Regions from separate parts of the Paenibacillus sp. 8b26 genome, predicted to be linked through region 3. Evidence: riboswitches for the same ligand, from Rfam matches in the RefSeq annotation. Region 3 holds a riboswitch; each other region holds the start of a gene.
What was found. Region 3 has a riboswitch for glycine ahead of ACQ4MX_RS21700 (alanine/glycine:cation symporter family protein). Riboswitches for the same ligand answer to the same signal wherever they lie in the genome.

Region 1 (3,259 bases), 1.9 Mb from region 3:
CCCTGCATAGCTGGTGATGCAGCTTCTTCTGTAGTCATCCCTTTGGCCGGATTGGAATAGGCTCCACGGCGGTAGCCGTTCATAACCTCAGAGGAATCCCAACGGTTTTTGTTCCGGTCAGCGTTATAGTGGTCAGAAATGAAGAAAATACTGCCTCCATTCTTCACATATTGCACCAGAGCAGCTTGCTCGGATGCCTTAAAGGCAACATTGGCTTCACCAATGATGAACACATCATATGGACGTAGCTTGTCGTACGTTATAGCCTGCTCGCCATAGGTAAAAGGAATGGAACGGTCCAACGGGTCCACGGTGAAACCAGCATTACGCAGTCCGCCCGCAAAATCGGAAAAGGCTCCATCAATAACCCAATCTGCTGCTCCGGCTGTCTGTGCGTGCGTATTATCGAACAGCACTTTTTTGCCTTTTCCATCCGGTAATGTCGTACCGGGTTGACCCGGGGTACCAGGATCAGGTTCGCCCGGATCACCAGGATTTCCAGGCTCGCTTCCGCTTACTAGCTCCACAGCGCTTGGGCTTTTCACGCCGCCAAAATTGTTATAGGCACCGAGCGCACCCGTCACGCGAATTTTACTGCCGATCAGCTCAGGATGGCCTGACAGCCCAAATGCTCCTCTATACGCGGATGTCAGTTGTACATTTAACAGATTAGACGTATTACGTTCACTCGCCTGATCCGCAATCAGTACGTTAAAATCGTTTGCAAACGGGGCAGAGAAATTAGCCGTTTTCGATCCGGTAGCATGTCCGACGACGTAGCCTTCTACCGTCACCGTACCTCCGCTGCTTTGACGCTGAAGCGCTTCCGCTACCGTCAACGAGCCCTCTGCCTTGACCTGGCCGAATGGAACGAAGAGTCCTACCAGCAGTGATACGATTGCCGCCAGATGCAGCATTCCTTTTAAGCGTGAACCTGTGAACCGGAAACCTTTTACCATACGTAAATGTCCCTCCCATTATTCCATAAATTAGCTTGTCCTCTATCAGATTAGCTATCAACCTTCTAATTCCTTCCTGTTTTCATCCATAATTATGTAAAATTTAATCTTTTTTATTGAGAAGGTACCTGATTCTGTAAAATCCCAACCTGTGATTGACACCGGGCATGGCATACATTACGCTTAGGAGGAAATGTTGAACGGTATACGCGAATGAAGATGACGGGAGAGTCTGTCCGGGAAGCACATCCCGGCGGCACCGAAGGAGCAAGACGCCAGCACCCGGCTGGCGGATAATCTCTCAGGTCCATGAATCGCCATCTGACGCAACTCTGGAGAGAGCGCAAGCCACCCAAGGGGTAAGGCGGTATACACCCGCACGAAACTCTCAGGTAACGAGGACAGAGATAAGGGAAATTTCCTTATCCTGTCCTTTTTTGTGCTTACATGCTGCGTCAGCATTAGAAACCGTCGCACCCGCGCAAGGCGCGGCAGCACCATATACTATGGTATTCAAACATACAGGGGGCCACACCATGCGTTTCAAAGATGTATTTTCCATTATTGGTCCGGCTATGACCGGACCCTCCAGCTCGCATACCGCAGGCGCAGTGCGGCTCGCACGTGTTGCCCGGCACTGGCTCGGTGCGCAACCTGACCGGGCCCGCCTGACGCTGTACGGCTCATTTGCCGATACGTACAAGGGACACGGCACAGACCTGGCACTCATCGCCGGATTGCTGAATTACGATACAGACGACCACCGGATTCCGGATGCGGAGCAATGTGCAGAGCAAGCCGGGATGGAAGTAGAGTTCGCTGTCAGCGGACTGCCCGCCCCCCATCCGAACACGGTCCGCTTCGAGCTATGGAAAGGTGAAGACCAGCGCACGCTGCTAGGCTCCTCCATCGGCGGCGGAAACATTCATGTCCAGCAGCTTAACGAGTTCCGGGTTAATCTGACCGGAGAGCTGCCTACGCTGGTGCTTCTTCACTCGGATAAGCCCGGAACATTGGGCGCGGTGACTTCGGCGCTGGGTGCAGCTGACATTAACATTGCCTACATGCATGTGGATCGCAAAGGCCGGGATGGCGAAGCACTCACTGCTATCGAAACCGATAGCCCCGCTCCGGCTGAATTAGTTGCCGAGCTGCGGGCTTTGCCTCATATGTATGAAATCAAAATGATTAATTTGAAAAAAGGAGCTGAATCCGATGCGGTTTAGCCATCTGCATGAATTAGGTGCCTTGTGCGCCGAGGAATCCACTACGATTGGTCGCCTGATGATCAAGGAACAGGTACAAGAGACGAACACACCGGAGGAAGAAATCTTCCGACAAATGGCTGATTATTATGAAGTCATGAAGGAAGCCGTTCATCGCGGGCAAACACAGGACACGGTATCCCGCAGCGGATTGACGGGCGGCGACGGCAAACGCTTGGCGGAATATTTGCGTGCTGGAGAAACCTGCTCTGGCGATGCCTCGGCACTCGCCATGGCGTATGCCCTCTCCGTGTCGGAGGTCAATGCGTCTATGGGGCGCATTGTCGCTACGCCCACCGCAGGCTCATGCGGGGTCATCCCCGGCGTGTTCATCAGCGCGCAGGAGCGATTCGGCTGGGATGACGAGCATATGGTGCGCGGACTGTTCGCCGCTGGAGCGATTGGCTACGTGATCGCCAACAATTCCTTCATCTCCGGTGCGGAGGGAGGCTGTCAGGCCGAGATTGGCTCAGCCATCGGGATGGCCGCAGGGGCCATGGTCGAGCTGCGTGGCGGTACGCCAGAGCAGGCCATCCATGCAGTAGGCCTCGCGCTCAAGAACACGCTCGGCCTGATTTGCGACCCCGTCGCCGGACTCGTGGAGATTCCGTGCATCGTGCGCAACGGGCTGGGAGCCGTGACCGCGCTTGCCGCCGCGGATATGGCTCTGGCGGGTGTGCGCAGCGCCATCCCGTCTGACGAAGTCATCGACGTGATGCTCGAAGTCGGCAGCGCGATGCCGTCCAAGCACCGCGAGACCGCCAAAGGCGGCCTGGCCCAAACGCCGACCGGCAAGCGTCTGACGGAGTCGCTTACGCGCAACATTCCAGCCAAGAAGGATAAGTCGTAGCTTCTAAGCGGTAACCCTCCTCCCGCATGTAAATCGGGAGACACTTCCATTTTATCAAAGAACGGTTTTTTTATGATTTTAGAAGGATTGTAGAAGCTTTTCTCACTGGTCACAATAGCGATTGGAACAACGGTCCGTTCGCGAAGCGTCCATCTGAGTGCCAACGAATATCCTTCTCTAAAGCA
Region 2 (3,259 bases), 180 kb from region 3:
CCGTGGTTCAGCGCGTTGTTTAAAAACAATACTTTTCCGGGCTCAATAATGAGGTTGACGAGCGGCAAAAGCCCTGCGTTCACGAGGAACTGTACCCCTGCTGACAACACTTGACTGATGATTTGTACTACCGGGCCGATTGCCACATGGGCAAGCAACGCTAAAATCGCCCCGATAATCCCTGCCGAGAAGTTATTGACCAGCATTTCAAAGCCTGATTTAACTTTGCCGTCAATCGCTTTGTCGAATTTCTTCAATATCCATGCAGCCAGCGGACCAGCTATCATCGCGCCGAGAAACATCGGAATGTCCGCCCCGACAATGACACCCATCGTCATAATGGCCCCGATCACACCTCCGCGCTGTCCGTGAATCATTGTGCCACCTGTATAACCGATTAGCAGCGGCAGCAAATAATTTTTCATCGGATCAACCAGTTGTGCAAACCCCTCATTTGGGAACCATCCGGTCGGAATAAAAAGTGCCGTGATCAATCCCCATGCGATAAAGGCCCCCATATTGGGCATAACCATACCACTGAGAAAACGGCCAAAACGCTGTACGGCAACGCGCGCTCCTCCGTTTGAACTGGACTTTGTGTCCACTGTGCTCATATTCATATCCTCCTTATAGGTAAAAAGCATCACTACCTTTTCTTAAAATTCATACTAAATGACAACGCTATCTTCTTCAACGAAATGAAAACGTACTTTCGTCATGAACGTTGATGACAACATTTAAATTTAAGATAAACAGGCGCGAAATCATTCTGCATAATTCCTCTTAATATGGCCTGTAACACGAGTATTTAGTCGAAAAACCATCCTGTCATCGGTACAATTTATGTATGAGGTCTATCCTCTAAACAAGAGAAAAACACGTAATTACGCTTGCAAAAAAAGACAGCAAAAATAGCCGCTATGCCAATTCATCGCGACTATTTTTATACAAAATCGAGCGGACAAACGCCGCCCTTATTCAATTATCCAATCTACATTGCCCCATTATTACTCATTGGCAGTCAACTGCTCGTACTGATCCGCAGACAGCAGCTTGCTTAATGCCCCCTCCAGATCTTCCCCAATCTTCACTTCGATCATCCAGCCTTTTTCGTAAGGAGATTCGTTGACCAGCTCAGGCGTACCTTCCAGCGCTTCATTCACCTTCAACACCGTTCCCGTTACTGGAGCGAACAGGTCGGATACTGTCTTTACCGATTCAATAGTACCAATCTCCGCCCCCTGCTCAATCGTTGCTCCCTCCCCAGGCAGCTCCACAAAAACGATATCGCCCAGTTGATGCTGTGCAAAGTCCGTAATACCGATTCGTACCGTTCCATCCTCTGTGCGCTGAACCCATTCATGTTCTTCCGTGTACCACAATTGCTGCTTCACTTCACTCATCCTGCTCCGCCTCGCTTTCATATGGATTACATCGTTTTGCCTACCCGTCTATGACAGGTTAAGATTATGACAACTAGAACTATCATGTCAATAATACTAACAAAAATATTTCACATTACTCCATATATCTTTCTAACTAAAAATACGACAGATTATAACAAACGCTTACATATCCTTATTTATGAATAAAATGTTTTTAATAATGTTTTTCATGACATTTTTGTTGACATTTCGAATAAATTTGCGTATTAATGGGTTATAACAAGTGCTTTTGGAAACACCTAATAATTGTAAACGCGGATGAACGTGGAGGGAGAGACTGTCAACACTCGCATCACTGTTGCCACCTGTAAAACAAGGCAGCAAGCGAGTCGGATCAAGCTGTAACCAACCGGCAGGGCCGGATGACGTATAGCTGATCCAGAGGCAGCGCCGAAGGAGTAAACCTGCACCGCAGGTGAATCTCTCAGGCAAAAGGACCTCTGCCGGACGCATCTCTGGAGAGCATTCGCCATACAGGCGGATCACCCAAGGGGAAACCCGGTACACACCGGGGTAACTCTCAGGTATCAAGGACAGAGCTGAAAAAAAGTGTGTGGACTGCCGTCCATACGTTTTTTTCGGCCTGTCTTTTTTGTTTAGCCGATCATACCGGATAGGAGTGGAAAAATGACTAACTTGCGAAAAACGCCGCTGCATTCATCCTACAGCACGCTGTCGGGGGTTCGTTGCATTGATTTTGGCGGCTGGGAGCTGCCTGTACAGTTCAGTGGCATTCAAAAGGAACATGAGGCCGTCCGGCAACATGCAGGATTATTCGATGTATCGCATATGGGTGAATTCTTGGTCGAGGGCCAGGAAGCCGAAACATTTCTGCAACAGGTGACGACGAACGATGTCAGCCAATTGGAGCCGGGCCAGGCCCAATATTCGCTCCTGTGTTACCCGGATGGAGGTGTAGTAGACGACCTCCTTGTCTACTATAAAGGGCCGGAGCGTTACATGCTCGTTGTGAATGCCTCCAACATCGATAAGGATTGGGATTGGCTGCTTCGCCATGCGCCTGCATCCGTTCATCTGGAAAACGTATCAGATGCGGTGGCACTGCTGGCGTTGCAAGGGCCTGAAGCTGCACGTATTGCCGCCGCCGTGACAGACACGGACATTACAAAGCTGGCCTCCTTCCGATTCAGCGAGGATGTGCAATTGTTCGGAGCAAAAGCGCTCGTCTCCCGCACCGGATACACAGGGGAAGACGGCTTTGAATTTTATGTGCCTGCTGCGAATGCACCGGCAGTGTGGGACGGATTGCTTCGCATCGGTGAGCCGTATGGTCTGGTTCCCGCCGGACTTGGAGCCCGGGATACACTGCGTTTCGAGGCGCGGCTGCCGCTGTACGGACAGGAGCTGTCCGCCACGATTTCACCGCTGGAAGCTGGTTTAGGCTTCTTCGTCAAGCTGAATAAGGGAGATTTTATCGGCAAAGCAGCTCTGCAACGCCAGAAAGAACAAGGTATTCCGCGCAAGCTGATCGGGCTGGAAATGCTTGACCGTGGCATACCGCGTGCCCATTACCCCGTGTTCGCGGAAGGGCAGCAAATTGGCGAGGTCACAACTGGAACCCAGTCGCCCACCTTAAAACGTAATCTGGGTTTGGCTCTGGTGGACAGTCGTTTTAGTTCCCTATCCACGCCGCTGGAGGTCGAGATTCGTGGCAAGCGCCTGCGCGCCGAGGTGGTAGCCTCACCCTTTTATAAACGTCCACGCTGATTTAAACGCTCGTCTTACTATAACTATCGTGATCCGTTACTAACCGCTGCCCAGTTGGCACTCGTTTATTAATCATTTGTTAATCG
Region 3 (3,259 bases):
TCGTATGGAAAGCTATGCACATACGTGTAACCCGGAAGACGTGCTGAAAAGTCAGCATGAAAACCAGATGAATCTGTTCTTTACGGATGTACATGCCCGTGGGGAATATTCAAATTATATGAACCGTTATTTTGAAGAAAATAATATTGTCTTGCACACAGAACCCGGCGATGCCGAAATTCTGAAAAACAACACGGTCGATTACATCTCATTCAGCTATTACATGACCTTGACCGTCTCTGCAGGACCGGAAGGCGAGAAGGCAGCGGGGAACCTGATTGGCGGCGTGAAAAATCCGTATTTACAATCCTCTGACTGGGGCTGGCAGATTGATCCGATCGGCCTGCGTGTTACGCTGAACACATTATATGACCGTTATCAAAAGCCGCTGTTCATCGTGGAAAACGGCTTGGGTGCATATGACAAGGTGGAAGAAGACGGCTTCATTCACGACACGTATCGCATTGATTATTTGCGCCAGCATATCGCTCAAATGAAGGAAGCGATTGCGGACGGTGTGGATCTGATCGGTTACACTAGCTGGGGACCTATCGACCTCGTGAGTATGTCCACTTCCGAAATGTCCAAGCGTTACGGATTTATTTATGTTGATCTGGACGATGACGGTAACGGAACACTGAAGCGCTCCAAGAAGGATTCTTTTGACTGGTACAAAAATGTAATTGCCACCAACGGCGAAGAACTGTAATTCAAGCTAACTGAATATAACCCAATATGGCCTGGGGGCGGGGGCGACAGAGAACATCATGAGGATGAATCTGGCTGCGCCCGCCTTTATTTTATAGGCTCATCTTAAGATAACCAAACGACTTCACAAATTTTTCACTTGTAAAAAGCTGAAAGTTTTCTGTATAATAAAAAACAATTTCATATGTCTGGTTGATGTTTGCGGGAGATGGAACGTAAGTTCCGACCGAAGGGGCAAAACTCTCAGGTGCTTGGGCTGATTACAGCAACAAGCGGGACCGTAAACGGACAGAACTCTGGAGAGACCCTTAATTGGGCGCCGAAGGTGCACCGCAGATATCATCTGCTTAAACTCTCAGGCAAAAGGACAGAGACGCGAATAACCTGTGACAGGGGATGCCCTAGGCTTTTTTATGAGCTGTAGTGGCTGAATCCTGCACAAGACGGTTGTATTTTTTCGTGCCTTTAACCTCTCCAGGAGTCGAATCAGCGGATTTGACTCTTTTTTGTTTTTTAATATGCTGGAGGAGCGGGTTGAAATGAATTTGGTACATGTGTTAGAAACGATTAGCAGTTGGATATGGGGGGCTCCTCTGATCATTCTCGTCATGGGAACAGGTCTGTGGCTGACCATACGTTTGAAAATGTTGCAGGTTTTCCGCCTGCCTCTGGCGATCAAACTGATTGGCAAGGCCCCAAATGAAGGTAGCGGGGATGTCAGCAGCTTTGCGGCCCTGAGTACGGCGCTGGCGGCTACAGTAGGTACAGGAAGTATTGTCGGCGTCGCGACAGCGATAAAACTGGGCGGACCGGGTGCCTTGTTCTGGATGGTTGTTGCAGCCTTTTTCGGGATGGCGACGAAATATGCGGAAGGTGTGCTTGCGGTAAAATACCGGGTGAAGGATCGGAATGGACAATTTTCCGGCGGCCCGATGTATTATATTGAAAAAGGGCTTGGACGCCGCTTTAAACCGCTGGCGATGCTATTCGCCTTTTCCGGGATGCTGGTGGCGCTGTTCGGGATTGGAACGTTTCCGCAGGTCAAAGCGATTGTATCCTCGACCGAAAACAGCTTTGGTGTTCCGCCGATTGTAACGGCAGTGATCATTGCTACTCTTACGGGACTCGTTACCATTGGAGGACTCAAGAGCATTGCCAAGGTATCGACCAAAGTGGTCCCTTTCAAAACAGGCTTGTACGTACTGATCTGTATGATCGTATTGATTCGGTTCGCCGATCAGATTCCTGCCGCACTCGCGCTTGTGCTGCATTCGGCATTTTCCACGACGTCTGCGACGGGTGGATTTGCCGGGGCTACGATTATGCTGGCGATGCGCAGCGGGGTAGCCAGAGGGATTTTTGCCAATGAGGCCGGATTGGGAAGCGCACCGATTGCAGCCGCAGCTGCCAAAACCAAATGGCCTGCGGAGCAGGGGTTGATTTCCATGACAGGTGTCTTTATAGATACGATGATTATTTGTGTGATGACCGGGTTGACGCTGCTGGTTAGCGGCGTATGGAGCGGTCCTACCGATGCGGGCTTGATGACGCAGCAAGCTTTCTCCAGCGCATTCCCGCTTGGTGCGGAACTGCTCACAATCATTCTGATTATGTTCGCGTTCACCACGATGCTTGGCTGGAACTACTACGGAGAACGCTGTGTTGAATATTTGCTGGGTGTCAAATGGATTAAACCGTACCGTTATCTGTTCATTGCGCTGGTTGCCGGAGGCGCGTTTATTAAGCTGGATGCGATCTGGTTACTGGCAGATATCTTTAACGCCATGATGGCCTTCCCGAACTTGATTGCACTGCTTGGCTTGTCGGGAATTGTAGTTGCAGAAACCCGTACCTATATGGATTCCCTGTATCCCAACAAGAAAAAGGGAATACTCGCAGGTGCCAGTGCAGGAGCAGCCATAGACATAGAAGAAAAAGGACAAACAGTCAGCTCGTAAAGAAACAAAGAAAAGGGAGTGTCCCTCAGCCATTACAGCTGGGAGGCACTCCCTTTTTGCGTTATAGAGCAGGATGAAGCTCGGGCGCTCTATAGATATGTGTACTTAGCTTACTTTAGGATTAGCTTAAATTGCCGGGTACAGATTTGGACAGACGGCCAGTTGTAATCGCTGTAGGTCGTACAGCAGGACGAATAATCTTCATGTTATTTCACCTCCTCCGATTGGGATTGCAGCCACACCGTACGCAAGGTTCGCTTGATCTGCCGTTTTTCGTAGGAGCAAGGGCGGTTCCCCGTGCGCATCCGGTACAGGGGACAATGATTCCCCTGACAGGCAGGTCGGAAAAAGCAGGCTTGGCACTTTGCGTCCGTTTCTTCACCTGAAGTGGTCCACAGTGCCATTTTATCGAGATCCAGCTCCATACTCCCATCTCCGTGAATCTGGCCCAACTGATTGTTTTCCTGATCTATGGCGACTGAGCATTTGTACAGCTTTCCGTCTGATCCGACAATCAGGGAATTGGGCTTGGCTGCGTAGCATATGGCTCCTGTAGGGAGCAGGATATCCGAGATAAAGGAGCTGACAGTCAA

Region 1: another riboswitch for glycine. It lies ahead of sdaAB (L-serine ammonia-lyase, iron-sulfur-dependent subunit beta); the one in region 3 lies ahead of ACQ4MX_RS21700 (alanine/glycine:cation symporter family protein).
Region 2: another riboswitch for glycine. It lies ahead of gcvT (glycine cleavage system aminomethyltransferase GcvT); the one in region 3 lies ahead of ACQ4MX_RS21700 (alanine/glycine:cation symporter family protein).

The regions. Positions count from the first base shown of each region.
Region 1 is NZ_CP192445.1:2,775,192-2,778,450, forward strand. Features, by position in the region: gene ACQ4MX_RS12750 (DUF6359 domain-containing protein) at 1-959, opposite strand, end outside; glycine riboswitch at 1,173-1,286, shown strand; gene sdaAB (L-serine ammonia-lyase, iron-sulfur-dependent subunit beta) at 1,496-2,185, shown strand; gene sdaAA (L-serine ammonia-lyase, iron-sulfur-dependent, subunit alpha) at 2,175-3,074, shown strand.
Region 2 is NZ_CP192445.1:4,836,560-4,839,818, reverse strand. Features, by position in the region: gene ACQ4MX_RS22545 (PTS mannitol transporter subunit IICB) at 1-614, opposite strand, end outside; gene gcvH (glycine cleavage system protein GcvH) at 1,008-1,403, opposite strand; glycine riboswitch at 1,704-1,895, shown strand; glycine riboswitch at 1,896-1,992, shown strand; gene gcvT (glycine cleavage system aminomethyltransferase GcvT) at 2,073-3,173, shown strand.
Region 3 is NZ_CP192445.1:4,652,672-4,655,930, forward strand. Features, by position in the region: gene ACQ4MX_RS21695 (glycoside hydrolase family 1 protein) at 1-709, shown strand, start outside; glycine riboswitch at 901-977, shown strand; glycine riboswitch at 995-1,089, shown strand; gene ACQ4MX_RS21700 (alanine/glycine:cation symporter family protein) at 1,248-2,666, shown strand; gene ACQ4MX_RS21705 (radical SAM protein) at 2,873-3,259, opposite strand, start outside.